One region of the Pseudoalteromonas sp. NJ631 genome, then DNA from elsewhere that is predicted to be linked to it. Evidence: predicted binding sites of a transcription regulator. Region 1 holds the regulator's gene; the other holds the start of a gene.
The links. Region 1 encodes ArgR, which controls arginine synthesis, uptake and breakdown. Its sites were predicted from a motif close to ANTGAATANNTATTCANT; they were not measured.
Positions count from the first base shown of each region.

Region 1 (4,926 bases):
CGCAGCATGGGCAGCTTTGAACTATGTAGAAGAAAACAGCATTGTTGGGGTTGGTACAGGCTCAACGGTAAACCACTTTATTGATGCGCTTGGCAGTATCAAGGATCAAATCAAAGGGGCAGTATCAAGCTCTGAAGCTTCAACAGAGAAGTTAAAAGCACTTGGTATTGAAGTTTTCGAGCTAAACGATGTGTCAGAGCTTGCGGTATATGTTGATGGCGCAGATGAAATCAACAGCACCAACGAAATGATAAAAGGTGGTGGCGCAGCACTGACGCGCGAGAAAATCGTTGCAGCTGTTGCCAAGAGATTTGTTTGTATCGTTGATAATACAAAGCATGTTGAGACGCTAGGCGCATTTCCACTACCTGTTGAAGTGATCCCAATGGCGCGTAGTTACGTGGCAAGAGAGTTACTAAAATTAGGTGGCGATCCAGTTTACCGTCAAGGCGTTATCACTGATAACGGCAATGTCATTCTTGATGTGCATGGCCTAGAAATTAGCGCAGCAAAAGCGCTTGAAGAAAAAATTAACCAGATTGTTGGCGTCGTGACTAATGGCTTATTTGCCGCGCGTGGCGCTGACGTTGTAATAACAGGCACTCCAGAAGGGCCTAAAATCAACTAGTGAGATTACAGATGAGCAAGGTTTCGTTATCAAAGGATAAAATTCGAATTTTGTTGTTAGAAGGCGTGCATCAAAGCGCTGTTGAGACGCTAAAGCGCAACGGTTATAGCAACATAGACTACGTTAAAACATCCTTACCGGAGCCTGAGCTGATCGAGCGGATCAAAGACGCTCACTTTGTCGGGATCCGCTCACGTACCCACCTTACAGAAGCAGTGTTAGACCAAGCTGAAAAGCTGGTCGCGATTGGCTGTTTCTGCATCGGCACCAACCAAGTGGATTTGGATGCTGCTAAAAAACGCGGTATCGCCGTATTCAACGCACCATTTTCTAACACTCGCTCTGTGGCTGAACTCGTCTTAGGTGAAATTCTCTTGTTATTGCGCCGTGTTCCTGAGCGCAACGCAAAGGCGCATCGCGGTGAGTGGGATAAATCTGCCGATGGTTCATACGAAGCCCGTGGTAAAACGCTGGGTATTATTGGTTATGGTCACATTGGCACCCAGCTTGGCATTATGGCTGAGAATATCGGGATGAACGTCGAGTTTTATGACATCGAAGATAAGCTCACGCTCGGCAACGCAACGCAGTTACACACGCTAACGCAACTGCTACAAAGAGCGGACGTGGTCAGTTTGCATGTACCAGAGACATCACAGACCAAAAACCTTATCGGTATGGCTGAAATTGAAGTGATGAAACAAGGCGCAATCCTAATTAACGCATCACGAGGAACGGTTGTTGATATCGACGCCTTAGCTGAAGCATTAGCCGCGAAGAAACTTTCTGGCGCTGCTATCGATGTATTCCCCGTTGAACCAAAATCTAATCATGAAGAATTTGTCTCACCACTACGCGAGTTTGACAATGTACTGCTAACCCCACACGTTGGTGGTTCTACCCAAGAAGCACAAGAAAACATCGGTGTGGAAGTCGCGGGTAAGTTGGCAAAATATTCAGATAATGGTTCAACAGTCACGGCAGTTAACTTCCCAGAAGTTTCTCTACCTGAATTATCAAACCGAAGTCGTTTATTACACGTACACGTAAACCGCCCAGGCGTACTAACGCAAATCAACCAAGCGTTCGCTCAGCACGGTATCAATATTGCGGCGCAATACCTACAAACGGATGAATCTATTGGTTACGTAGTTATTGACGTCGATAGCGACCACTCTGAAGTAGCACTGAAAGAGTTAAGTGCGGTTGAAGGAACTATCAGAGCACGTATTCTTCACTAATACCAATTGAATTAATTCTCTAATCAATTTGAAGGGTGAAATAGCATATTAGCTTCGTTAAAAATTTCTCATTTAGAACAACTAAATAGCAAAATTTTTGCCTTGCTACTAAAGCTATTTCCCCGCTTCAAGATAGATCATTTACTTAATACAACTGGTATAAGAAGAATCAAGCATAAAAAAACCAGTCACTGTGAAGCGACTGGTTTTTTGTATCAATCTGGCTTACGCCATGAAATCAACACCTTCTTTGATGTCTTTTTCAAGTGTCGCTAGCATGTCGTCTTTTGCTTTTTGCTCAAACGCGCTTAGCTCACCGTAAGGTAGTAACTTCTCTACACCGTTTTTACCAAGGATAACTGGCTGTGCAAAGAATGTTGCATCGCCTGTGTTACCTTCAACGTATGCGTACTCAAGTACTTCTTCACCTTGTAGGCCTTTCACTAGTGAGAAGCAGAAACGTGCTGCTGCTGCACCCATTGAAAGCGTAGCTGAACCGCCACCCGCTTTAGCTTCAACCACTTCAGTACCCGCGTTTTGGATACGAGTCGTTAGTGCAGCAACTTCTTCGTCAGTGAACTCAACACCTTCAACTTGAGAAAGTAGAGGTAGAATTGTAGTACCTGAGTGACCACCAATTACTGGGATCTTAACTTCAGCAACGTCTAGACCTTTAAGCTCTGCGATGAAGGTTTCAGCGCGGATAACGTCAAGCGTTGTTACACCGAATACGCGAGCTGGATCATAAGTACCTGCTTTTTTGAACACTTCAGCAACGATTGGTACCGTGCCATTTACTGGGTTTGTGATGATACCAACAAGTGCTTTAGGGCAGCTTCTAACGATACCTTCAGCAAGTGTCTTGATGATACCTGCGTTAACGTTGAATAGGTCAGCACGGTCCATACCAGGCTTACGAGGCATACCAGCAGGGATAAGCACTACGTCAGCACCAGCAAGAGCTGAGTCTAGGTCGTCTTTACCATAACCCGCTACTTTTACCGCAGTTGGGATGTGAGATAAGTCAACTGCAACACCAGGTACAACAGGTGCAACGTCATAAAGCGCTAACTCAGAGCCAGCTGGAAGACCATTTTTAAGCAATAAAGATAGAGCTTGACCGATACCGCCAGCGGCACCTAATACAGCAACTTTCATTTGAATTCTCCATAATTTGAAGGTGGAATTGAGTGTGCAGTAAAGATAATGAAAAGCGCTGTTAAACACAAATTAATCACGGTTATTTTCGAGATTTTTTGACTAATGTCTTAAATAAAAGTGTAAAGATCGCGACACTTTGTACTCTTATGCTTTACGACTGCTATTTTGGTCGCGCAAATTTGGGAATCTCGGTGGTTTTGTGTAGAATTTAAAGATTAGCCGTAAAAGAAGACAGACTATGCAGCCGCAAGAAAAACAAGAAGCACTGATCAAAGCATTTAAAGCCATTTTAAAAGAAGAAAACTTTGGCTCTCAAGGTGAAATTGTTGATGCTCTAAAACAACAAGGATTTGACAACGTCAGTCAGAGCAAAGTGTCGCGCATGCTGAGCAAGTTTGGTGCTGTGCGTACACGTAATGCCAAACAAGAAATGGTTTACTGCTTACCCGCCGAAATGAGCGTACCAACAGCAAAAAGTCCTTTACGTCAGTTAGTCGTTGATATTATGCACAACGAAATGATGATTATTATTCGAACCAGTCCTGGTGCTGCCCAGTTAATTGCGAGGCTACTTGACTCATTAGGCACCGCAGACGGCGTATTAGGTACGATTGCCGGCGATGACACGATTTTTATTGCCCCTGCCAAAGTATCTGAAATCGACGTTACTTTAGATAAAGTAAAAACCCTGTTCGATAACGTTTAGTCTATTATTTTTATCGGTGCTAACTCACAGGTTAGCACATATTCTGATACTCTAGCTTCTACAAACACGCTTTCCCACTATCACGATAAACAAAATAAATTGCTTATCTTTACAGCAAAAAAACGTTTGACATAATATGTCTAAATGTGGCAACTTTAGAAACACATGTGAGGCTTTCTCACAACGCATGGATGGTTTTTAAGCTGATTGACTAGCTTTTCGGATTTGTTTCCTACAGTGTCTCAGTCTTTCCGGACACGAACGCTATTCGCTTCACTCAATCATCTCACATTCTATGATGCGGAACTCACCGCTTGATACACACAAAGATACCTTATGGCGCTGAGTGGACAATTCACTTACTTAACCGCTTAAAAGGAAATACAAGGAACTAAGGAACAGCAATGGAATTTTTAAATACTGCATTTACGTTTCCCACTGTTATTTTTTCAACACTATTACTGATAGTGCTGTTGTTCTGGCTAATTGCTTTACTCGGTTTTGCTGATATCGATATCTTAGAAGGCGATGTTGATATTGAAGCCGAAGGCGCAAGCTCTGGTTCTTTTTGGGAGGTCGCTTTTGGCGGAGTCCCTGTGAGTATTTCATTGAGTTTAATCATCGCGCTGGGCTGGATTGTCAGTATTTATGTGCAACAGTTTTTTGCTTACCTACTAGGCGATGGCATTTTTTACTACCTGATGGGCACGGTATTTATGCTTGCCAGCCTCATTGCTGCATTACCACTAACCGCCGTCATTGTAAGGCCACTACGACGCTTTTTCGAAAGCCAAGAAACCACATCAAAGCAAGCGCTGGTTGGGCTCGAATGCGTTATTGCAACATCAAGAGTTAGCAACACGTTCGGTCAAGCCAGAGTATATATTCAAGGAACAGAGCAACTCATCGAAGTGCGCTCGGATGAAGATAACACTTTCACACTAGGAGACAGTGCCTTACTTATCGAACATGACACCCTTACACATAGCTACACGATTGTGGCTAAACCTTGGTAATAGTACGGAAAATAACGGAATTTAGGAACTAGTTGGTATAGCTAATACCAGCTCAAACAACATAGCGCAACGCAGGAAAAAACATGGAATTTCTAAACAACCTCGGACCGGTGCTCGCAATCGTGGGCATATCCATCGTCATTATTTTTGCCATTCTACTTCTGATTGGAAAGT
Region 1 covers NZ_AKXJ01000001.1:692,902-697,827, forward strand. The annotation lists gene rpiA (ribose-5-phosphate isomerase RpiA) at 1-628, shown strand, start outside; gene serA (phosphoglycerate dehydrogenase) at 640-1,869, shown strand; gene mdh (malate dehydrogenase) at 2,095-3,027, opposite strand; gene argR (transcriptional regulator ArgR) at 3,269-3,736, shown strand; gene A587_RS0103330 (OB-fold-containig protein) at 4,141-4,752, shown strand; gene A587_RS0103335 (SPFH domain-containing protein) at 4,836-4,926, shown strand, end outside.

Region 2 (4,926 bases), 170 kb from region 1:
AAAATGCGCGGCAATCTAAAATCGCCACGCAAATGGTTGGAGAAGTGTAAATTAACCTACCAGTGCAAGCAAAATACCGGCAGCAACCGCACTACCCAATACACCCGCTACATTGGGGCCCATCGCATGCATCAGCAAGAAATTATGCGGATTACTTTCAAGGCCAACCTTATTGACCACGCGCGCAGCCATCGGGACTGCAGATACCCCAGCGGCGCCAACTAGCGGATTAATGGGGGTATCGCTAAACTTATTCATGGTTTTAGCCATTAATACACCTGCTGCGGTACCAATTCCAAAAGCCACGGCACCCAGCGCTAAAATCCCCAACGTCTCAACCGTTAAGAACTGATCAGCGGCCAGCTTTGAGCCCACCGCCAGTCCGAGGAAAATAGTGGTGATATTAATCAACTCGTTTTGCGCCGTTTTACTCAAACGGTCTACTACACCGCACTCTTTCATCAAGTTACCCAAGCAAAACATACCAACCAAAGGTGTTGCAGCAGGTAAAAACAATATCGTCAAACCTAGTACCGCCAGAGGAAAGAGGATTTTCTCGGCTTTTGATACATGGCGCAGCTGCGGCATCGCAATCTGGCGCTCTTCTTGCGTCGTGAGTGCTTTCATGATCGGTGGTTGAATAATTGGCACTAACGCCATATACGAATAGGCTGCCACCGCAATTGCACCTAGTAACTCTGGTGCAAGCTTAGACGCGAGGAATATCGCAGTTGGTCCATCAGCACCGCCAATAATGGCGATTGCTGAAGCGTCTTGCAGGGTAAATTCAAAGCCCGGAATATAGTTCAGCAATATAGCCCCAAACAAAGTGGCAAAAATCCCAAACTGCGCAGCGGCACCAAGCAACAGCATCTTGGGGTTGGCTATCAGTGCACTAAAGTCCGTCATCGCGCCCACCCCCATAAAGATCAGCAAGGGGAATACTCCGCTGTCTATACCAATGTAATACACGTAGTACAAGAGCCCACCGGGATCGGCAAGCCCAGCAACAGGAATGTTCGTGAGTATGGCACCAAAGCCAATAGGCACTAATAGCAACGGCTCAAAGCCTTTGGCGATCGCAAGATACAAAAGTCCGCAGCCCACTGCCATCATGCAAAGTGCAGGCACGGTGAAGTTGGCAAGCCCTGTTGCTTGCCATAAATTAAGTAACCCTTCCATCACGACATCCTTATGCTAAAGACATGATGGCATCGCCAGCACTGACGGAATCGCCTTCAGAGACGAGTAGTTCTGCGACTTGACCACTGTGTGTTGCACGCACCTCGGTTTCCATTTTCATGGCTTCCATGATGAGTACTACATCGCCTTCTTGCACCTCATCTCCTGCGCGCACCATAAGCTTAAAGATGTTGCCGGCAAGTGGGGCATTCAAAGTTTCACTGGAGCTCACCGAAGTTGATTGCGGAATGAGCTCACTGTCTTTGACTTGTACTTCTTGTAACTCACCTCCCGGCGCAACCACTACATCGTATACTTTGCCATCCACTTTTACGCTGTAACGCTCAGTAGCTGATGACTTAGCTTTAGCAGGCGCCGCTGCTGCTTTTTGTTGTTTGTTTTCAACAAGCGTCGGTTTTGGCTCAAACGCATCTGGGTTATTGCGATTTTTCAAGAATTTAAGGCCAATCTGCGGGAATAATGCATAGGTAAGCACATCATCAATAACCTCGTCGGCTAAGGTAATTTGTTCCTCTTTTGCCGTCGCGACTAGCTCGCTTTGTAAACTATCTAGCTCAGGTTCAATTAAGTCTGCAGGACGGCAGGTAATAGGCTCTGCGCGTTCAAGTACTCGTTGTTGCAAAGCTTGGTCGACTTGCGCTGGTGTCGCTCCATATTCGCCTTTCAGCACGCCAGCCGTTTCTTTGGTTATAGACTTGTAACGCTCACCGGTAAGTACGTTTAATACCGCTTGCGTCCCGACTATCTGTGAGGTTGGTGTTACGAGCGGTAAGTAGCCAAGTTCTTTACGCACACTTGGAATTTCTTTTAGTACCGCGTCAAGCTTGTCACCTGCACCTTGCTCTCGCAGTTGATTTTCCATATTAGTTAACATGCCACCTGGCACTTGTGCAGATAGAATACGACCATCTACTCCTTTCAAGCTGCCCTCAAAAGCTGCATATTTCTTTCTCACCTCACGGAAATAGGCTGCGATCTCTTCTAGCTCTAGTAAATCAAGCCCTGTATCACGTTCCGTGCCTTCCACAATCGCCGCGATAGTTTCTGTTGCGCTATGGCCATAGGTCATACTCATCGAAGAAATCGCCGTATCGAGCATATCGATACCCGCATCTATGGCTTTTTGATAAGTTGCAGTACTGAGTCCTGTGGTTGCATGACACTGCATTGCGATAGGAATAGAGACGGACGCTTTAAGCCCAGAGATTAACTTTTCGGCATCATAGGGTTTTAGTAACCCAGCCATGTCCTTGATACAAATGGAATGACAGCCCAAGTCTTCGAGCTGCTTAGCTTGCGTGAGCCACATTTCCAGCGTATGAACAGGGCTTACGGTATACGAAATCGTCCCCTGCGCATGCGCGCCCACTTTAATAGCCGCTTTAATAGCCGTCTCTAAGTTGCGCACGTCGTTCATTGCATCGAATATTCTAAATACGTCCACCCCGTTATGGTGGGCACGTTCAACAAACTTTTCGACAACATCATCAGCATAGTGACGATAGCCCAATAAATTCTGGCCACGCAGTAGCATTTGCTGTTTGGTTTTTGGCATCGCGGCTTTCAGCGCACGGATCCGCTCCCATGGATCTTCGCCTAAATAGCGAATACACGAGTCGAAGGTTGCTCCCCCCCATGATTCAACAGACCAATAGCCCATATTGTCGAGCTTCTCAGCGATAGGAAGCATATCTTCCAAGCGCATTCTGGTGGCGAGTAATGACTGATGCGCGTCGCGCAGCACTAATTCGGTTAGCTTTAACTGTGACATGCAAAACCCCTATTAATTGTTTTTTCTATAGGCTGCAACGGCAGCGCTAATGGCTGCAATATGTGCCTGCGGCACACCCTGTGACGATGTTGCTCTGGTTGTTTTTGATCTTGTGGTACTTGGCTCTACTTCTTTAAATTGAGCAGCAAAGTTGGCCAACAGTCGCATCGCAAAAATTAAAATGGACAGAAAAACAAAAACACCAACCATACCGGTCAGCATGAGATTTCCTGCTTGCAGTAGCTGCGATCCAATATCCATTTTTACCCCTTACTTGCTGTTTGGTTTTCCTGTTCGATGTTAACGAACAGGTATAAACCTTCACTTTTTGTAGATATTTATTCACCTTATAACAAAAAATGTTCCACTGTAAAGCGCGTTGTAAATTGGTATTACCAAAGCACTTAATTTACAAACTATCAGTGAGTTAGCTAAGAAAACATTAATAAATATGGAAAATTAACGTAATAAATATGAAAAATATTCAAAATAGCGCCAACTAATACTGAGATTTTAATGAATATAGAATGGATTTTTGATTACGCAAGATAAATTGTAAATTGGACTGACCAAAATTTAACGTTTACGTTAACGTCACCCTGTATGACGCGTATTTCGCTGGATGTGGGAAAAGGGAGCTGCAAACAATTTATTCGCGTTACCGCTTTTTCAATATAGATGGGTATAATAAGGGGAAATTTTTACCAAAACGAACGTCTATGCCCTCCCTTGAACAAAATGAAAATTTATCTTTTCAAAGCCAATTTAAGTTAGATAAAGCCTATTATCGAGAGTGTTTTGAAGAGTCTGAAGCCAATGGGCTTGCTGTTAAACCGAAATATGGCTTGCTTGTACTACTAATTTTACTGGGGCTGTTTGCTATTTACGGGTTGCAGGAGCACTACGTCGGGAACTTTCTTATTCTATTGGCTGTAGTTGAATGCGTCGCTTTCTACTATCGCAAAGCTTGGTGGGTGATAAGACAGTCATATTCTCGTGCCGCCGGCAATATCGTCGAGGTTTCAATCTCTAAAGCAGGCATTAGCACCAAAGCGACACATGCCGAATTTTCTTACCTATTTGACGACTTAGATAAACTTGTTGAAACGAACAGAGGTTTTTTGGTATTTCACCAAAACAACCCGAGCTATATCAGTAAATCTGGACTTAACGAAGAAGCGATTGCCTTTTTATCTGAGCAAAGCCAGAAATAAGAAACCCCGCAGTGGCGGGGTTTTATTATGCCAGTTAAACCATGTTAACTAACATCGTAATTCAGTATTTGGTCAATTACATATTGCCCGGGCTAGATTTCTCAGCCTGGATTCGCATGTAAATTTCTTCACGGTGAACTGAAACATCTTTAGGCGCATTTACACCAATACGTACTTGGTTACCTTTAACACCTAGTACTGTTACAGTCACTTCATCACCAATCATCAGGGTTTCACCTACTCGACGAGTTAGTATTAGCATTCTCTTGCTCCTGTTATTCCAAAATTTAAAAGATTCCGCGTCAAATCCATTTTAAATAAAAGTTCCTAGAAAAGTAAGCAAAAACTTCTTTTACTCAGTACTTTCCAATTCGAATTTGGCATGTAAAGCCCGTACAGCTAGCTCTAAATATTTTTCTTCTACTAGTGCCGAGATTTTTATCTCTGATGTAGATACTAATAGAGTGTGAATATTTTCTTCGGCCAATGCCATAAAAAAGAGACCAGCAACACCTGAATGAGATTTCATCCCGATGCCAACCGCTGAGATTTTTGCCACGTTAGCATTAACCTCTACCGTTGCGCCACCTAAATTTTGTGCATGTTGCGCTAAAACTTCTTCCGCCAGAATACAATCATTTGTGTGCACAGTAAAAGCATAGTCTATTTTTTTCTCACTGTGGTTCAAATGGTTAATCATATCGACTTCGATATTATGCTCACCAAGAAGAGACAGTA
Region 2 covers NZ_AKXJ01000001.1:521,249-526,174, forward strand. The annotation lists gene A587_RS0102480 (sodium ion-translocating decarboxylase subunit beta) at 52-1,182, opposite strand; gene oadA (sodium-extruding oxaloacetate decarboxylase subunit alpha) at 1,193-2,974, opposite strand; gene A587_RS0102490 (OadG family protein) at 2,987-3,235, opposite strand; gene A587_RS0102495 (hypothetical protein) at 3,694-4,188, shown strand; gene csrA (carbon storage regulator CsrA) at 4,265-4,450, opposite strand; gene A587_RS0102505 (aspartate kinase) at 4,541-4,926, opposite strand, start outside.
Region 2: the regulator ArgR is predicted to act here: its motif matches at 3,304-3,321, upstream of A587_RS0102490 (OadG family protein).